2 regions of the Clostridium saccharobutylicum DSM 13864 genome follow, and region 2 is predicted to be linked to the other one. Evidence: predicted binding sites of a transcription regulator. Region 2 holds the regulator's gene; the other holds the start of a gene.
What was found. The regulator CtsR, encoded in region 2, represses protease genes until heat stress. The targets are predictions, from matches to a motif close to AAGGTCAANNAAGGTCAAAT.
Positions count from the first base shown of each region.

Region 1: a site for CtsR is predicted at 6,130-6,149, ahead of clpB (ATP-dependent chaperone ClpB). Genes of this name have one in related genera too.

Region 1 is NC_022571.1:4,445,984-4,455,480, reverse strand. It holds gene CLSA_RS19370 (4Fe-4S dicluster domain-containing protein) at 1-439, shown strand, start outside; gene CLSA_RS19365 (YkvA family protein) at 632-1,600, shown strand; gene CLSA_RS19360 (ribonuclease H family protein) at 1,613-2,569, shown strand; gene CLSA_RS22990 (hypothetical protein) at 2,819-2,992, shown strand; gene CLSA_RS19355 (helix-turn-helix transcriptional regulator) at 3,296-4,606, shown strand; gene CLSA_RS19350 (helix-turn-helix domain-containing protein) at 4,612-5,877, shown strand; gene clpB (ATP-dependent chaperone ClpB) at 6,284-8,878, shown strand; gene CLSA_RS19340 (alpha/beta-type small acid-soluble spore protein) at 9,050-9,238, opposite strand; gene CLSA_RS19335 (P1 family peptidase) at 9,401-9,497, opposite strand, start outside.
Region 2 is NC_022571.1:177,596-187,092, reverse strand. It holds gene CLSA_RS00855 (ATP-dependent Clp protease ATP-binding subunit) at 1-1,674, opposite strand, end outside; gene CLSA_RS00850 (protein arginine kinase) at 1,701-2,723, opposite strand; gene CLSA_RS00845 (UvrB/UvrC motif-containing protein) at 2,704-3,285, opposite strand; gene CLSA_RS00840 (CtsR family transcriptional regulator) at 3,300-3,755, opposite strand; gene CLSA_RS00835 (MBL fold metallo-hydrolase) at 3,946-4,590, shown strand; gene CLSA_RS00830 (DUF362 domain-containing protein) at 4,641-4,811, opposite strand; gene CLSA_RS00825 (heavy-metal-associated domain-containing protein) at 4,937-5,137, opposite strand; gene CLSA_RS00820 (PSP1 domain-containing protein) at 5,149-6,054, opposite strand; gene CLSA_RS00815 (DNA polymerase III subunit delta') at 6,057-6,989, opposite strand; gene CLSA_RS00810 (cyclic-di-AMP receptor) at 7,009-7,341, opposite strand; gene tmk (dTMP kinase) at 7,414-8,055, opposite strand; gene CLSA_RS00800 (sigma factor G inhibitor Gin) at 8,071-8,253, opposite strand; gene CLSA_RS00795 (zinc-binding metallopeptidase family protein) at 8,573-9,497, shown strand, end outside.

The DNA of each region.
Region 1 (9,497 bases), 840 kb from region 2:
AAAATTTAATCAAGAAAATGAGTATTGTACTGGCTGCAAAGCATGTCAACAAGCATGTAAGGATGAACATTCGTTGCAAGTAGGAATTAATTTAAGACGAGTAATCAGTGAAGAGGTCATAGATCATAATCAAAATATAAAAGTAAATTATAGAAGTACTAGTTGTAATCATTGCAATAAACCGATGTGCATAGAAATATGCCCAGTTAATGCAATAATAAAAAGAGTTAAAGATGGAGTAGTTATAATAAATGAGGAAAAATGTATTGGTTGTGGTGCATGTGCAAATGCATGTCCGTATAAATCTATACAAATGCAACAACAAACTCGAAAAGCTATAAAATGTGATATGTGTATAGTATTACTTAATGAAGGTAAAAATCCAATATGCATAGATGCATGCCCATTGCATCTATTAAGCATAAAAAGTGTAGATTAATAAGGCATATGAAATTATTATTTTTTTGACTGTGTCTAAGACATAATTAAAAAATATGATCATAAGCTGAATTACCTTAGTATGGAAAGCATGTCTTTAATAATTCTTTGAACTATTGTATACTTTTAAGTGAAAATATAAAATATGTTAATTTGAATAATTTAGAAATATGCTCTAAAAGGGGAATGAAGTATGAACATATCAGAAGTGAAAGTTAAGTTGCTTGGAAGTGATATATTAAGCATTATCAATGAATTTGTTAAAATTGATGGATTGACATTAAAAAGTATAAAGATAAATAATTCATTGATTGTAGAAGGAAATTTTAAAAGTGGAATTAGTATAGATTTCCTTGTTAAGGCAGAATTAATAGATTGTATTAATAACAAAATTCATCTTAGAATATCTAAAGTTAAAATATTAAATCTTGGTATGTTAAGAATGTTTAGAAGTTTTGTATTGAAGAAATTAGCTAAAGCGATTAATGAGTATTATATTGAAAGTAATAAAGATAATGTAATTATCGATGTGAAAAAGATACTTCAAAATGTTCCTTTTGTCGATATAAATATTAATGATATGTTCATGAAGAGAGATGAATTGTGGGTAGAAGTTGGAGATGTTAATATTTCTATTGCTGGAGAACTAATAAAAACAGTTGAAACGGATACAATAGAAGAACAAGAGAAAAGTGAAAATGATATATTGAATCTCGAATCAATAGCTAAAATAGAAGATAATTATTCCAAGGGAAGAAAGATTTTAGAAGATAAATTACCTACTAACGTAAAAAAATATAAAGATTATATATTTGTATTACCAGATATAGTTTCTTTAATATATAGATTGCTTAAGGATAAGAGAGTTTCAATAAAAACTAAGTTGATAATGTCAGCATCTATAGCTTATATAACAGTACCAACAAATCTAATACCAAACAGAATACCATTTATAGGTGTTATTGATGATGTTGGAGTTATATTTTTTACATTAAATAAGATACTTAATGATGTACCAATTTCTATAATAGTTGAAAATTGGACAGGGAAAAATGATATTTTTGTAGTAATAAAAAATGGAATTGAATATTTAAGTAACTTTACTAAAGCTCAAAATGTACAAAGGCTGTATGAGGTAATAGAAGAATTATCAACGTTATAGAAAGGAAAAAACATGGCGAAAAAAGTTTATGCAATTCAATCAGGATTTGATTTTAAGAATAATAAAAAAATAGAAAATATAATAGTTAATACATGGGCAGAATGCTTATTATATGTTAAGGGAGTAAAGGGAGCTAAATATAAAAGCTTTGAAAGTATGAATGATGCCAATGCATATCTAAATGAAGGAAATAGAATGCTTAAGAAGAGTGATGAAAATTATCCAAAGGACTGTCTTCATGCTTATGTTGATGGTAGTTATAATTCTTCAGATGAAAGATATTCATATGGAGTAGTATGTGTTAAAAATAATGTGGTGGAATATATAGAAAGTAATGATGACAAGGACACTTCAGAAAAAAACATAAGACAAATAGCAGGTGAACTTAAAGGCGCTATAAGAGCAGTTGAATATGGATTAAAACATGGAGAAAAGAAAATTGTTCTGTTTCATGATTATGAAGGTATAGCACATCATGCAACTGGAGCATGGGATAGAAAAGAAACATCATCAATGAATTATTATAATAAAATGCAGCAGCTTATGAATTCAGGAATTGAAGTTGTTTTTGTTAAGGTGGATAGCCATACTGGAGATTTGTTTAATGAGCTAGTTGATGAAAAATGTAAGGAATGCTTAGGTATATCTTCTGATAAGATTGTTGAAAAGTGGTTAAGTTCTAATATTATAGAAGTTTTAGATAATGAAGTGAAAAATCAAATATTAAGCCTTGCACCCAATTCATCAAATAATATAATAATCAGTGGACAAGAAAGAATATTACCTGAGAGTGTTGAAGAAACTAAAAATGAAAATATTATATTGGAAAAAGGTAAAGGTAATGAATTAGATTTTGAAGAAATTGAAGACTTATATAAATATAATCAAAAAGAAGGAAGAAAAAGAATATCAAAATTATTGAGTAAGGAAAAAGAAAAATTTATTTTATATTTATTGGATAAAAAATAAATTATATGGGCAAATTTTACTTGGATAACTTTTTCATTAATGCATAACCTACTTATATAAAATAATTTAAGGCATATTAAAAAATGATAAGTCAAAAACTGATGAATAATTCGAAATAATATACAAAGAAATCTAATTTTAATTATAGAATATCATCAGTGAATTTTGTGGATTTAATATAATCTAATAAGTATAGTTATATTGACTCTTTATTTTGGAGATATGCTTAATTTAAGGAGGTATTAAATTATGGGAAGATTTACAAGAGGAATGGTGATGGGATTTATGGTAGGTGCAGCAGCTGAAATGATGATGATGCCTTACCAAAATAGGAAAACAAAAAAAAACATGAAAAGAGCAGGTAGAAGAATAAGAAATATAGCCGAGGCTACTATGGATGGAATGCATGATTGGAGAGATTGATATTAAGATATTTTAGAACAATCATGTGAAATTAAAAATATATATTAAAACTACTATTAAAGAGGTTGTCGCAAAAGATTTTAATCCGCTAATCCGACAGTCTCTTTTTTATTTAGAAATTATAAAGAAAATACATAAGACTTATTTAAGGTATTATAAAGAAAAATGGATAATAAAATTAAATTATATAAATTTTAGCAAAAAACTTATATTTTTATGCAGTTTTTTATAAATTTATGTTATAATTAAAAAAAATATAATCAAGTAATTAAATAATTTGTTGAATAGAGAAGGATTGAAGAAATGGAAATTCTATCATTGGGGGAAAAAATAAAAAGAAGAAGAAAACAATTAAATATGACTTTAAAAGATTTAGCTAAAGACAGAATAACTCCAGGACAAATAAGTTTGGTTGAGTCTGGGCGTTCAAATCCATCAGTTGATTTATTAGAATATCTGGCTGCAAGTTTAAATACAACTGTTGAATATTTAATGGAATCAGAAGAGAGCCAAGCTGAAAAGATTAGTATTTATTATGAACAAGTAGGAGAATCATGTATATTGCAAGGCGATTGTGAAAAAGGACAACGATATATTGATAATGCTTTGTACTATTCAGAAAAATATAATTTAGAATATAGGAAAGCAAAAATATTTTACATAACAGCTGAAGCATATATGTATAAAAGGGATTTTCCTATGGCTCAAAAGTTCTTTCTATCTTCAAATGTAATTTTTGTTAGGAACAATAATTACGAAGAAATAATAAAAACTTTCCTAAACTTAGCCAATATAGCGTTAGAGCTTAGAGCATACCATTCTTCTAGCAGCTATTTGAAACAAGCTGAAAAAGTGTATTTAGATAATGAAATCGTAGATGACTTTTTACTTGGAGAAATACATTATAATATGGCTAGAACATATTATAATGTAGAAGAATTGCAATTGGCTTTAGAATATTCATATTTGGCAAAACGGAGATTTGAACAAATATATAATGATGATGATTATGCTAAAAACTTATTTTCTTTGGCAGAAGATTTCAATAAAAAAGGTGATTTAACAAATGCTATAAAATACTCAAAGAAGACATTGGAAGTTTATAAAAAAATAAAATATAACAAGAGTATAGTTAATATAGAGCATAATTTAGGAAAGTTATTTTATGAATTAGATAATATAGATGAATCATTTAAGCATTATGAGATATCTAGAAATGTAAGTATTCAAAATCATGTTGGGCAGATAAATGATATATTAATAGATATCTGTCAAAATTATTTAAAATTAAAAAATATTGAGCAATGTGAAAAAATATTAAATGATATTGAACATAACCTTGAAGAAAATGATATTGATAGAAAAATTAAGTGTCAGCTTGTTAAATATACAATGTTTAATATTAATGATAAAAAAGATGAAGCAGAAAATGTATTAATAGATACATATATATTTGCAAAAGATAATGGGAAATTAGCTAAGGCAGGGGAATTAGCCATGAAAGTAGGTAAAAGTTTCATGGATAAAAAAGATGAAAAAGAGGCCTCATATTATTTAAATGAGGGCATAAAGTTATTTAATGAAGCAGAATCAAAACTAAAAGTAAATGGGTGATATATGTGGAAATACTATCTACTGGAGAAAAAATAAAAAGGGCTAGAATATTTAAAGGAATCACATTAAAAGAATTATGTGAAGATAAAATATCAATCGCTAAAATGAGTTGTATAGAAAATGGAAAAGCTAAAGCGGACAAGGAGTTACTTCAATATATAGCAGAAAAAATAGAAATGGATTTAGATTATTTAATTGAAGATGTTTATGAACAGATATTGAATAATTTAAAAACGATAAAAAAGAATATTTCAAGTGATGCAGATTCGGAAGATAAATTAAAAGATAATTTGGGATATGCACTTAAGTATAAGTACTATGATTTAGCATTTGAATTAATACATATATTATTTTCTTATTATGTAGAAGAAAATAAAGTGGAAAATATTCAGTTAATAGTATCACAATATTATGATTTATATCAAAGAAATAATACAGAAGAAAATACAGCTATATATTTTAAAGATATGGCCAGATATCTTTCGCAAAATGAAGAATACATTGAGGCAATATCTTATTATGGTAAGTTGCGTGAAATGCTTCTTCAACGAAAAGAAGGATTTGATAAAGGCGAATATTGTTTAATAGGTTATAATGAAGCTATTTGTTATCAGAATTTAAATAAATTTCAAGACGCATATGATATATTAACAGAAGTTATAGAATATGTAGATAATTTAAGAACAGATGAGAGCAAAGGTAAGATATATCATATTTATGCTACAGCATGTATTAAATTACAGAAAAGATGTATAGATGAGTATAAGAAAAAGGCATTTGAATATCAAAAGTATAATCCAATTTCATTAGCATTATCTAGAGGGGATTATGGAAAGTACTATTTTGAAGTGGGAGAAAAGGAAAAAGCCATAGAAGAAATAGAAAAAGGTATAGAAATATTTCCAGATGATAATAAAGAAAAGAATGTTGAATTTTTAAATGATTGTACTAAAATATTAGTTGATAATTTTCAATATGAAATTGCATATAGAATCACAGAACAAGCATTGAATATGGCAATTACAACAGATAATATAAAGCTTATTGAAAAATCTTACTATTTAAAAGGTATTATTCTTCAAAAAATGGACAAACATATAGAAGCAGAAAAGTACATGAACCTATCTTTAGATTCATTGCTTAAGTTTGGATCAAGAGAAGAAAGAAAAATTAGATACATAGATATGGCAAAGCTATATCATGAGTTAGGTGCTGTTACAGATTCACTGAAATATTTTAATTTAGCATTAACAGTAGATAAGAGGATTTAACACTACAATCTTAGTATTGAAAAATCTTAAAGGTTTATAATAACAATGAGAGTTAGATTTATATTTAATTTATACAATTACTAAAAATTAGTAAAAAAGATAGCAGCCTAAACTATATTTAGTTTAGGCTGTTATTAATATTATTACAACATATTTTAAGTTATAACTTTAAAGATTAATTCATTAGATTATTAATATTTATTTATTATCAAAAAAGATTATAATAAAAAAGATAAATTTTTTTAAAATAAACTTTGACTTTCCTTGACCTTGGTATTATTATATATTTAGAGAGAAAAATATAATAATAAAAATAACGATTAAGAAATTTAGTAGTAAGAAAAATTAATATGGTTAATTTATTCTAGAGCGATTAATTATATTAAGAATACAAGGAGGAAGAAATATGAACGTTGATAAAATGACATTAAGGGTACAACAAGCACTAAATGATGCAAATGTTACAGCTGTTAAATTTAATCATCAACAAATCGATTTAATCCATCTTTTTTCTGCTCTTGTAGAACAAGATGATGGATTAGTGCCTAATATTTTCACTAAAATGGGAATACCAATAAAGAGTTTAAAGGGTTCAGTAAATAAAATACTTGATTCAATGCCAAAAGTTTTGGGTGAAGGAGCTCAAAATGTATATATAACAAGGAGAATTGAAGAAGTTTTAATTAAAGCTGAAGAGATTTCAAAAAAATTTGAAGATTCATATATAAGTGTTGAGCATTTGATGTTGGCTATTATTGAAGTTGATAATAATGGAGAAGTCTCTAAGATATTAAAACAATACAATATTACTAAAGACGGGTTCTTAAAAGTCCTTTCTGAAGTAAGGGGAAGCCAAAAAGTTGATAGTCAAGATCCTGAGGGAACATATGATGCTCTTGCTAAATATGGTACTAATTTAGTTGATCTTGCTAAAAAGCATAAACTTGACCCTGTTATTGGCAGGGATGAGGAAATACGAAGAACAATAAGAATTCTTTCAAGAAGAACAAAAAATAATCCAGTTCTTATTGGAGAACCTGGTGTTGGTAAAACAGCTATTATTGAAGGTTTGGCAGAAAGAATTGTTAGAGGAGATGTTCCAGAAGGTTTAAAAGATAAAATCATATTTTCATTAGACATGGGATCATTAATTGCCGGTGCTAAATATAGAGGTGAATTTGAAGAAAGACTAAAAGCTGTATTAAAAGAAGTTCAAAGCAGTGAAGGAAGAATTTTATTATTCATTGATGAAATTCATACTATAGTTGGAGCAGGTAAAACTGATGGAGCTATGGATGCAGGAAACTTAATTAAACCACTTCTTGCAAGGGGCGAACTTCATTGTATAGGTGCTACAACTTTCGATGAATATAGACAATATATTGAAAAAGACAAAGCATTAGAAAGAAGGTTCCAACCAGTAATTATTGATGAACCAAGTGTTGAAGACACAATAGCAATTTTAAGAGGATTAAAGGAAAGGTTTGAAATTCATCATGGAATTAGAATTCATGATTCAGCAATAGTAGCTGCTGCAAAACTTTCTGATAGATATATTCAAGATAGATATATGCCAGATAAAGCAATTGATTTAATTGATGAAGCTGGTGCTATGATAAGAACAGAAATTGATTCTCTTCCAACCGAATTAGATGTTATAAGAAGAAATATATTTAAATTGGAAATTGAAAAAGAAGCTTTATCAAAGGAAAAAGATGAAGGATCAATAAAAAGATTGCAGGATTTAGAAAAAGAACTTGCTGAATTAAAAGAAAAAAATGATGAAATGACTGCAAAATATACTAAGGAAAAAGAACATATAACAGCTATAAAAACTTTAAAGAGCCAGTTAGATGAGGCAAGAGGAGAAATAGAATTAGCTCAAAGAAACTTTGATTACAATAAGGTAGCAGAGATTCAATATAGTAAAATTCCAGCTTTAGAGGAAGAAATTAAACAAAAGGAACTTGAAGCAAAAGAAAATTATGAGGGAGCCTTATTAAAGGAAGAGGTTACTGAAGAAGAGGTATCGCAAGTTCTTTCAAAATGGACTGGAATTCCAGTGAACAATTTACTTGAGGGAGAAAGAGAAAAACTTTTAAGATTAGAAAATGAAATGAGTAAGAGAGTAATAGGTCAAGGTGAAGCTATTGAATCTGTAACTAATGCTATTTTAAGAGCAAGAGCAGGACTTAAAGATATAAATAGACCAATAGGTTCATTTATATTCTTAGGACCTACAGGAGTTGGTAAAACAGAATTAGCTAAGACTTTAGCTAGAAATCTATTTGATTCTGAAGATAACATCATTCGTATAGATATGTCAGAATATATGGAGAAACATTCAGTATCTAGATTAGTTGGAGCACCTCCAGGATATGTAGGATATGATGAAGGTGGTCAGTTAACAGAAGCTGTTAGAAGAAATCCATATAGTGTTATTCTTTTTGATGAGATTGAAAAGGCACATGAAGATGTATTTAATATATTCCTTCAAATTTTAGATGATGGTAGATTAACTGATAATAAAGGAAAGACAGTAGATTTTAAAAACACAATTATAATAATGACTTCAAACATTGGTAGTGAATATTTATTAGAAAATAAAAATGAAGATCATGTTGAAGAAGATATAAAATCAAAAGTAATGAGTGTTTTGAAATCAAGATTTAAACCTGAGTTCTTAAATAGGGTTGATGATATAATAATGTTTAAACCATTATCAGAAGAAGGCATCAAGAAGATTATAGATATATTCTTAGGAGAAGTATCAAGAAGATTGAGTGATAAGAATATTGAAATAGAGATTACTGATAAAGCTAAAACAATAATGGCAAGAGAAGGTTATGATGTAGTTTATGGAGCAAGACCATTAAAGAGATATATTCAAAATACCTTAGAGAATAGACTTGCAAGAATGATAATAAAAGGTGAATTGAATTATGGATCAAAGGTTAGAATTGATGGTAACAATGAAGAAATATTAATAAATGCAATTTAGTAGGATAAATATTTGAAAAAGATATTTTTTTGAATGTTCCTAAAGAAGTCTGTTTAAAATAGCAGACTTCTTTAATTATTAAATAGTAAATATTTTTGAATTATTATAAAATAAAAGGAGATAGCTTCGAAGAAAGTTATCTCCCTTTTTAGGTACATCTCTAGAGAAATATTATTTTATGCCAGATTCGTATTGTTGTACCATTCGTTTAACCATTTCTCCACCAACGCTACCGCATTGTCTTGAAGAAAGATTTCCGTTATAATCAGAAAATTGAACTCCCATTTCACTTGCTACTTCGTTCTTGAATTTTGATAAACCGTTCTTTGCTTCAGGTACTAATAATTGTGAATTTGCCATAACATAATCCTCCTTTGAAATATAAATTTTTCCTTGCTAAGCATTTCTTTTTGCTTTGCAGTAATATTATATGGAAAAGAAAAATTTATAATCTATGTAATGGGAGGGATATGAGTAATAAATAATTATATTAGGCAAAAAATACAACATAATAATAAATAATTAGTATAAGTTTTCTCTAATATCTGAATAAGAAGGAATACTAAATAATCCTTGTGCAGATCTTATTCCTCTTAAGATAGCTTTTTCCATAACATTA
Region 2 (9,497 bases):
TAATTCAGTCTTTCCAACTCCTGTAGGTCCTAGGAATATAAAACTTCCAATTGGCCTATTAGGATCTTTTATCCCAACCCTTGCTCTCCTTACCGCTCTAGCTATCGATTTTACGGCTTCATGCTGCCCAACTACTCTTTTATGAAGTATATTTTCTAGATTTAATAACTTCTCACTTTCTGATTCAGTTAACTTTTGAATTGGAATTTTAGTCCAAGTTGATACTACACTTGCTATTTTTTCTGCATCTACAACTAATTCTTGAACTGAGTTGTGAGTTCTCCAATCTTTTTTCATATTGTCTAATTGTTCTTTCAATGCTCTCTCTTGATCTCTCAAATGTGCTGCTCTTTCAAAAGCTTGAACTCTTATAGCATCTTCTTTTTCCTTATCTATATTATCTATTTTTTCTTCTAAATCCTTTAGGTCTGGAGGAGTTGTTAAGTTTTGTATCCTTACTTTGGCAGATCCCTCATCTATTAAATCAATAGCTTTATCTGGCATATACCTATCTGTTATATATCTATCTGATAAATTTACAGCTGCTTCTAATGCCTCATCTGTAATTTTAACCCTATGGTGAGCTTCATACTTATCTCTCAAGCCCTTTAAAATTTGCAAGGTTTCATCTTTTGATGGTTCTCCCACCATTACTGGTTGAAATCTTCTTTCAAGCGCTGAATCTTTCTCAATATACTTCCTATATTCATCAATGGTTGTTGCTCCAATACATTGAATTTCGCCTCTTGCTAACGCTGGTTTTAATATATTAGATGCATCAATAGCACCTTCTGCTCCACCTGCTCCAATTATTGTATGGATTTCATCTATGAATACAATAACGTTTTTATCCTTACGAATTTCTTCCATTGTTTTCTTTAATCGTTCTTCAAATTCACCTCTATATTTTGCTCCTGCAATCATAGATGTCAAATCTAAAGAAATAACCCTTTTATTTTTAAGTGTTTCCGGTATATTTCCTTCAACTATTCTCTGTGCTAATCCTTCAACAACTGCAGTTTTACCTACTCCTGGTTCTCCAATTAGACAAGGATTATTTTTAATTCTTCTGCAAAGAATCTCTAATACTCTTTGATTTTCTATCTCTCTCCCAACTACAGGATCTAATACTTCTTCTCGTGCTAACTGCGTTAAGTCTCTTCCATACTTATCTAGCATAGGTGTTTTTTCCTTTTTATTATTTGGAGCATCTGCATCACTTGATTTGTCCTCATAGTTGCCTGATAAAAATTTATTCAATTCTCTACTTATACCCAAAAAATTTAATTTTAAACTTTTTAAAATTGTGTATGCCATGCCTTCTTCCTGATTAAGTAAAGCAAATAAGATATGCTCTGGACTAACATACTTATGATTTAATTTCTTAGCTTCTTCAAAGCTCTCATCAAGTAACCTTTTAGTTCTAGGTGTCAACAAAATATCTTCTTCTGATTTTATAATATCTCCATATCCAAGATATTTTTGAACCATATCCCTTATATTTTCAATATCAATTCCATATTTTTTCAACAATTTAGCTGAATACCCTTCTTCTTTTAAAATTCCAAGTAAAACATGTTCTGTCCCCACATAACCATGCTTAAATTTTTCTGATTCATTTTCAGCTTCTAAAATTACCATCTGTGCTCTTTCCGTTAATTTGTTATATTCCATCTTTTCAACCCTCACAATCTTCTAAATTATATTAATATTTCTTTTACAAGTTTAGCTCTCTCAAATTTAATTTGTTTAGCATCTAAGGATTTTTCCAAATGATTTTGAAGTGATAAATTCTTTGTCACTACAAGTAATTCATTTAACTTATTTTTATCAATGTCTATAAGTGAAAGTTCTGCTCCCAATCTAACATCAGACAATAAATTAATAGTTTCCTTAAATTCTAAAAGCACTGCTGATTTTAATATTCCATATGCCCTATACACCTTGTCTTCTAATTCATATTTACATTTACTTAATAATATTTCTCTAAATTTCTTTTCTTCTGAAATTATATTTAAAACCATACTTTTTAATTGACTCGTAATATCCTCTTCTGTAATTCCTAAAGATACTTTATTAAATATTTCATATATATTACCATAAACCTCTGTTCCTTCTGAATAAACCCCTTTAATATTTATTCCAACTTGGTCAAGGTGCTTTGAAATATTTTTAATTTCATCACTCATTTTAAGTGCTGGTAAATGTATCACCACTGATGCTTTCATACCTGTACCTAAATTCTCTAATTTTGTAGTTAAGTACCCTAACTTTTCGTCAAATGCATAATTTAAATTTTTTTCTATTTTATCATCAATAATTATCGCATTTTTTAGAGCATCCTCTAAATTTAACCCCGCTGTTATACATTGTAATTTTATATGATCTTCTTCATTTATCATTATACTTAACGTTTCATCTTCATTTACTACAAAAGATGCTTTATCAGCATTTTTAAATAATTCTTTACTGATTAAATTTTTTTCTTCATATTCCTTATTTATATTTTCATCACTATTCCACATCTCATATAAAGTAATTTTTTCATCATTCAATTCATTTACAAGTACATTATATATATTTTTTCCATTCTCTCTACCTTTTATATAATTCAACTTATTAGGAAAAGGTAAATCCTTGAAATTTCTAGATAATTTTATCTTGCTACTAAGTACTATATCATTATCATTCTCATTATTACTTTTATGAATCCAATTGTTCATTACACTTTTCCTCCTTCTTTGTTTTAGTTTCATCTTTTTCTGTATTGCTTTCTAATATAAACATTTCTAATTCTTTTATTTGATCTCTTACAATTGCTGCTTTCTCATATTCTTCAGTTACTATTAATTTTTGTAATTCAAGCTTCAAATCCTTTAATTTTCTTCTTCTTGAAAATTCTTTTCCACTAATCTTAGGTATTCTTCCAATATGCTTTATTTTTCCTTGAGTACTTTGTATTAGAGATTCCAGCAATTGTCCAAATTCCTTATAACAATTAGCACATCCCATTTTACCTGTCTTTTTAAATTCTTTATAAGTCAACCCACAACTATGACAAACAAGATTATTTTCATCTACTTTAGCAATTGGTACATTCGATAATATTCCTGTTAATATGCTTTGAAATGGGAAATTTGCTTCTTCTGCAAATGAACTTAGAAATGGAATATTTGTTATATTCTTCGCACAATCTTCACATAGCCAAATTTCATGTTTCTCTCCATTAACTATTTTAACCAAATTTATTTTAGCTTCATTTTTCTTACATTTTTCACATAACATATATATCCCCACCTTTAAGATAAAATTATCATAATCATTGCTTTTAAAATATCAGCCCTTACCTTATTTCTATCTCCTGCTGAAACTAAAGTTCTATCATTTATTGCTATTTTCATTATTTCATATTCTCGTTCTTCTATTATTTCAGATTCCAATAAATTATTTAATAATGCTAATGCATTATGATATGTTATCATATCTCCTATACTTTGATTTATTAATTCTTCTCTTCTATTAGAACCATCATGTTCTAAATGTTTAATGGCTATATGGCCGCCACCACCTCTTTTACTCTCAATTAAGTATCCCTTTTCATAGGTAAATCTAGTTGTCAATACATAATTAATTTGTGATGGTGCACATCTAAATTGATCTGCTAATTCATTTCTTTGTATAAAAATAACCTTTTTATCATCTTCATTGAACATTTGCTTTATAAAATCTTCAATTATATCTGAAAGTCTTGCCATAACATCACCTACTTAAACCTTAATTTGAATATTTGTTTTTGACTTACTTTGACTTTATACTATTATACTATTATTTTTTTTAATTTTAAAGATATAAATTCTATATATTAATCCTTAAAATTTATGATTATTTTTTCTTATATATGTTAATAATATATTCATACAATCTAGTTTTATATGGAGGACTATTATGCAACTAATTTGGTATGGACATTCATGTTTTTTAATCAAAACATCTACTGGAAAAAGAATCTTAATGGATCCATTTGAAGATTCTATAGGTTATAATAATGACTTTCCAAAGTGTGATTTAATTACCATTAGTCATAATCATTTCGATCATTCATATTTGAATAAAGCTAATGAAAAAACTAAAGTCATTAACGAATTAGGTTTTTTTGACATGAATTATTTAACTATTGAGGGGTTTAGCTCATTTCATGATAAATCTAATGGTGCTAAGAGAGGTCTAAATATTATATATGTTCTAAAAATCAATAATGTTACAATATGCCATTTGGGTGATTTAGGACATATTCCAACTCCATTACTATTAGAAAACCTAAAAAATATTGATATTTTACTTGTTCCTATTGGAGGTCATTTTACATTAAATGGATTTGATGCCACAACAACATGTAATTTAATATCACCAAAATATATAATTCCTATGCATTATAAAAACAATATAACGACTTTATATTTAGATGATCCCAAAAGTTTTATTATATCTATGAAAAATATAAAAAAACTAAACTCAAACACAATAGACTATAATAGTTTACATTATAGTACTAAATGTCAAGTTCTTCTATTAACTCCCCCATATACTTAATTATATTTTCTCAAAAAAAAGACCGTCTTATTCAGACGATCTCCCTTTTATTATTCTTGGTTTGGAGCTCCTACTGGGCAAACATTAGCACAGTTTCCGCAATCAATACAAGTATCTGCATCGATAACAAATTGAGTATCTCCTTGACTTATAGCGCTAACTGGACATTCTGAAGCGCATGCTCCACAACTAACACATGAATCATTAATAACAAATGCCATCTAGAACACCTCCTAATAAATTGTGGTAATTAACCAACTCTATTTTATCATGTATTCCAATGTTTTTAAAGTATTTTGTGATATGCAAATATTAATTTTCATATATTAATTTCTATAAATCACTATTAAATGACTATATACCCCAAATCTTCTATGTTCTCAACAATCTTTTTAATATCTAAAAAGTTATTATATATTATTGTTATTTCTTTTTTGGATAATGATGTCTGAATTGCTATAATACCAGAATTCTTGACAACACATTTCTGAATTATTTTTACATCTTGCTGAGATTCCATATTGCAAATCTTAATAATGGATTTCATAGAAACGCCTCCTATTTTTCATTAATAAGATTTTTTATCAATTTCTTGTCTTCTTCTGATTCAATAACAAGTTTAATATTGCTTTCATCAATTGTATCTTCATATTTTCCGGATATAAGCTCTATTTCATTTATTTTAAAGTCTTCGATCACTTCTTCGTCGCCTCGTTTAAGTTTTACTTTTACAGTTTCTTTAACTATTGAATTTCCCACAACATCTCCAGTTCCATCTATAGTTTTAACAACAGATCCAACCTTAGGTAATCTTTTTCTTATATCTTCATATGTAGATTGCTCATAATTCAAACAACACATTAATCTTCCGCATATGCCTGATATCTTAGTTGGATTTAATGAAAGATTTTGTTCCTTAGCCATTTTAATAGACACAGATGCAAAATCACCTAAAAATGTAGAACAGCACATAGATCTGCCACATGGGCCAAGGCCCCCAACCATTTTAGCTTCATCTCTTACACCTATTTGCCTTAGTTCAATTCTAGTCTTAAAAATAGTAGCTAAATCTTTAACCAATTCTCTAAAATCAACTCTTCCATCAGCTGTAAAATAAAATATTACTTTATGATTATCAAATGTATACTCAACATCTATTAATTTCATATTCAATTTATGTTCTTGAATTTTATTTAAGCATATATCTAATGCATCTTTTTCTTTTTCCTTATTTTCTTTATGTTTATTAATATCCTTATCATCTGCTATTCTTATAACATTTTTTAATGGTGATACAATTTCTTCTTCCTTTATTTCTTTAATTCCTATAACACATTCACCAAACTCTATTCCTCTAGCTGTTTCTACTATTACATAATCACCCTTTTTTACAAGTAGTTCCGCTGGACTAAAATAATAGATTTTTCCTGCTTTTTTGAATCTAACTCCTATAACTTTTATCATAATTATACCTCCGCAAATCCCATAAGCAAAACACTTATGGTCATTGAATAGTTTGTATTGCTATTAAAATTTAGCCTTGCTTCTTTTATGTATTCTAACATACAATTTAACTTTTTATAAGATATGCCTCTTGAAATATATTTTATTTTATCTACTTTATCAAAATTCACAATTAATTCACTCTTATTGAGTTCTTTAAAAATCATGATATCTCTTATATATAAAAGAAGTATATTCAATATTTCCATTTGCTCTTCTTTTAAATTCTTAAATAACTCTTTATATTTTAGCACAATTCCTTGCTCTCTTTTTAAAATATCTTCAAATAATTGTATACATATATTTCTTAAATCTTTTAAACTTTCATCTCCTATAAATCTATCTACTTTTCCTGGAATTCCTGTACTATAAGCTACTGCTGCTCTCTTATCCGATTCTGCTAAATCACTATGTTTATATTCAATATACTGTATCATTTCTTCTTTCGATAGTGGAGTTAATTTATATACCTGACAACGTGATTGTATAGTATCTAAAATTGATTCTAAAGAATCACTCAATAATATCAAGTAAACACCTTTTGGAGGTTCCTCAATAGTTTTAAGTAATGCATTTTGAGCTTGAATTGTTAATTTATCACATCTATATAGAATTAATACTTTTCTGTTTCCTTCATATGGTTTCTTATTAACTTCCTCTATTATATTTCTAACATCATCTACTCCAAAAGAGTTAGACGATGGATGATATTTTACGATATCTACACTTTCTAAATCATTGCTTTTTTTCATGATTTTATTGGAAAGGTATCTAGCTAATACGCTTTTCCCAATACCATCATTTCCAACTATTAAATTTGCATGAGAAAATGAATCATTTAAATTTCTTTTGTTAATACCAGCAATTATATTTTCATGTCCGACTATTTTTCTCAATGCTTATCTCCTCTCAATATCATATTTTTATAAATTGATCTACATCAATTACAAATATAGTAGCGCCTCCTACATTAATTTGTATAGGATAATGCTGCATATATCCACTTTCACTCCCGTTGGAAGTTGTTGGGGTAGCTAATATTTCTTTTCTCTTCTTGCATATTTTCTTAATAATATTAACAACAGATTGAACCTTTTCTTCTTCAACTCCAACCATTAATGTTGTATTACCAGATTTAAGAAAACCTCCAGTTGTCGCTAACTTCGTAACTCCATAGTTTTCATCTGTTAAAGATTGTAGAACCTCTTTTGAATCTTCATCCTGTACAATTGCGATTACTAACTTCATCCAATTCCCACCCTTAATCAATGTAATTATCTATGTCTTAATTCTACCATAAATAAATGCTTTTTTAATTATTTAATTCATATTTGCGCTTATTTTGGCTTTTAATATTTTCTTTATATCACTAATCACATTTTCCTTTGACTTAGATGCATCTATCTTTATTATTCTATGTTTATTATTCTCATAAACAATATTATATCCTACTCTAACATTTTCATGAAAATCCAATTTTTCTAGATCCAACCTGTTTATTTCTCTCTGATTACTACTACTAATTCTTTCTAATCCTATCTTCGGATCAAGATCAAACAATATTGATATATCTGGCATATATTCTCCTATAGCAAACTTGTTTATACTCATTACTTCTTCAATTCCTAGCCCCCTTGCATAACCTTGATATGCTAACGAAGAATCTATAAATCTATCACAAAGAACTATAGTTTCATTTTGTAATGCAGGTATTACTTTTTCAACAAGATGTTGACGTCTTGCAGCTGCATAAAGTAAAGCTTCTGTTCGTCCATCCATTGCTGTATTATCTTTATTCAAAATAACTTGTCTTATTTCTTCAGATATCTTAATACCACCCGGCTCTCTTGTTTTTATACATTTAAAATTGTTTTCTATCAACCAGTTATATATTGCTTCAATAGCAGTAGTTTTTCCTGTTCCTTCTCCACCTTCAAAAACTATAAATAAACCTTTTGTCATTTACATCCCTCACTCTTAGGCATGCTCATTAAATAGAATTTTCTTTATTTCATTTTTATACATATTGTAATCTTGATCAATCACTTTTGTATTTACTATTTTCTCTTCACATGTCCTACAAATTTTTTCTCCATTTAGTATTATACCATTACAATCACTTGCTCCACACAAAAAACATGATTTATTTAGATTGTTCATCTATCTCTACACCTCTTTACATATTGATTATTTATATTTAAATTATTAACCTATTATACATTTTTAATACAACTTATATTTTAAATAATCTTTAGGTTTCTATGCATAATGAAAATATTTTTATTTCTATTTGGCAACAATAATAAAGTACAGAAAAGTTTATTATTGTATTAGACTAATCTAATTTTTTCATTTAAAGCCTAATAATTTATTCTATACATTAAACAATAATAAAAGGAAAGGAGACGTTACTGCAAATCAAAAGTTTTATAAAATCAAGTTTCTAATTTTATAAGTTTTCAGTAACAAAATTAATTTTATGAAGCAAAAAATTATTTCTTTTTTATCAACTTGTAATGAAGATATAAAAGACTTGTGTACTTATTTATATAAAAATCCAGAGACTAGTTATAATGAATCTAAATCTTCCAATTACATTTGTGAATTACTAGAAAAATATGATTTTAAAATCACAAAAAATTTTTTAAATATTAATAATTCTTTTGTTGCCAAGAAGGGCAGTGGTCATCCAAAAATATGTTATCTTTGCGAATATGATGCTATAGAAAATAAAGGACATATAACTGGTCATAATATGGTGACAGCAATGTCTGTTGAAGCCACATTAGCATTAGGTCATGTTATAGATACTATTGGCGGATCTGTGATACTAATTGGTTGCCCTGGTGAATATTTAGGTGGAACTAAAGGAACCATGGTAAAACAAGGAGTGTTCGACGATATTGATATAGTAATGCTAGCCCATCCGGATACATTGACTTGCGAAAGTGGATCTTCCTCAGCAATAATTCCATTAGGAGTAACATTTGAAGGTGAAGATGGGTTAAGCTTTTTAAACAAAAATACCTATACACCTTTAGACTCAGCTTTGTTAACTATTAATATCTTAAATTCCATAAAGAAAAGCTTTCCTGATAATTTAGAAATAAATTCCATTATATCAAACGGCGGATATACTCCATTATTAATACCATCAAAGTCTGACGTTAAATTTTATATTCGTGCATCAAATTCAAAAACAGCTGAATATGGTGATACTAAAATAAGAAAAATAGTAAAACTTGTAACTGATTTAACAGAAATAAAGAGTAAATTCTTCCTATATGAATATCCAAATAAAGAACTAATCACAAATCGCACTCTGAATAGATTGTTTAGTCACAATTTAAAGGAAAATGGAATAATCAATATAAATCCTCCGCGAGATATATATGCAGGACTGA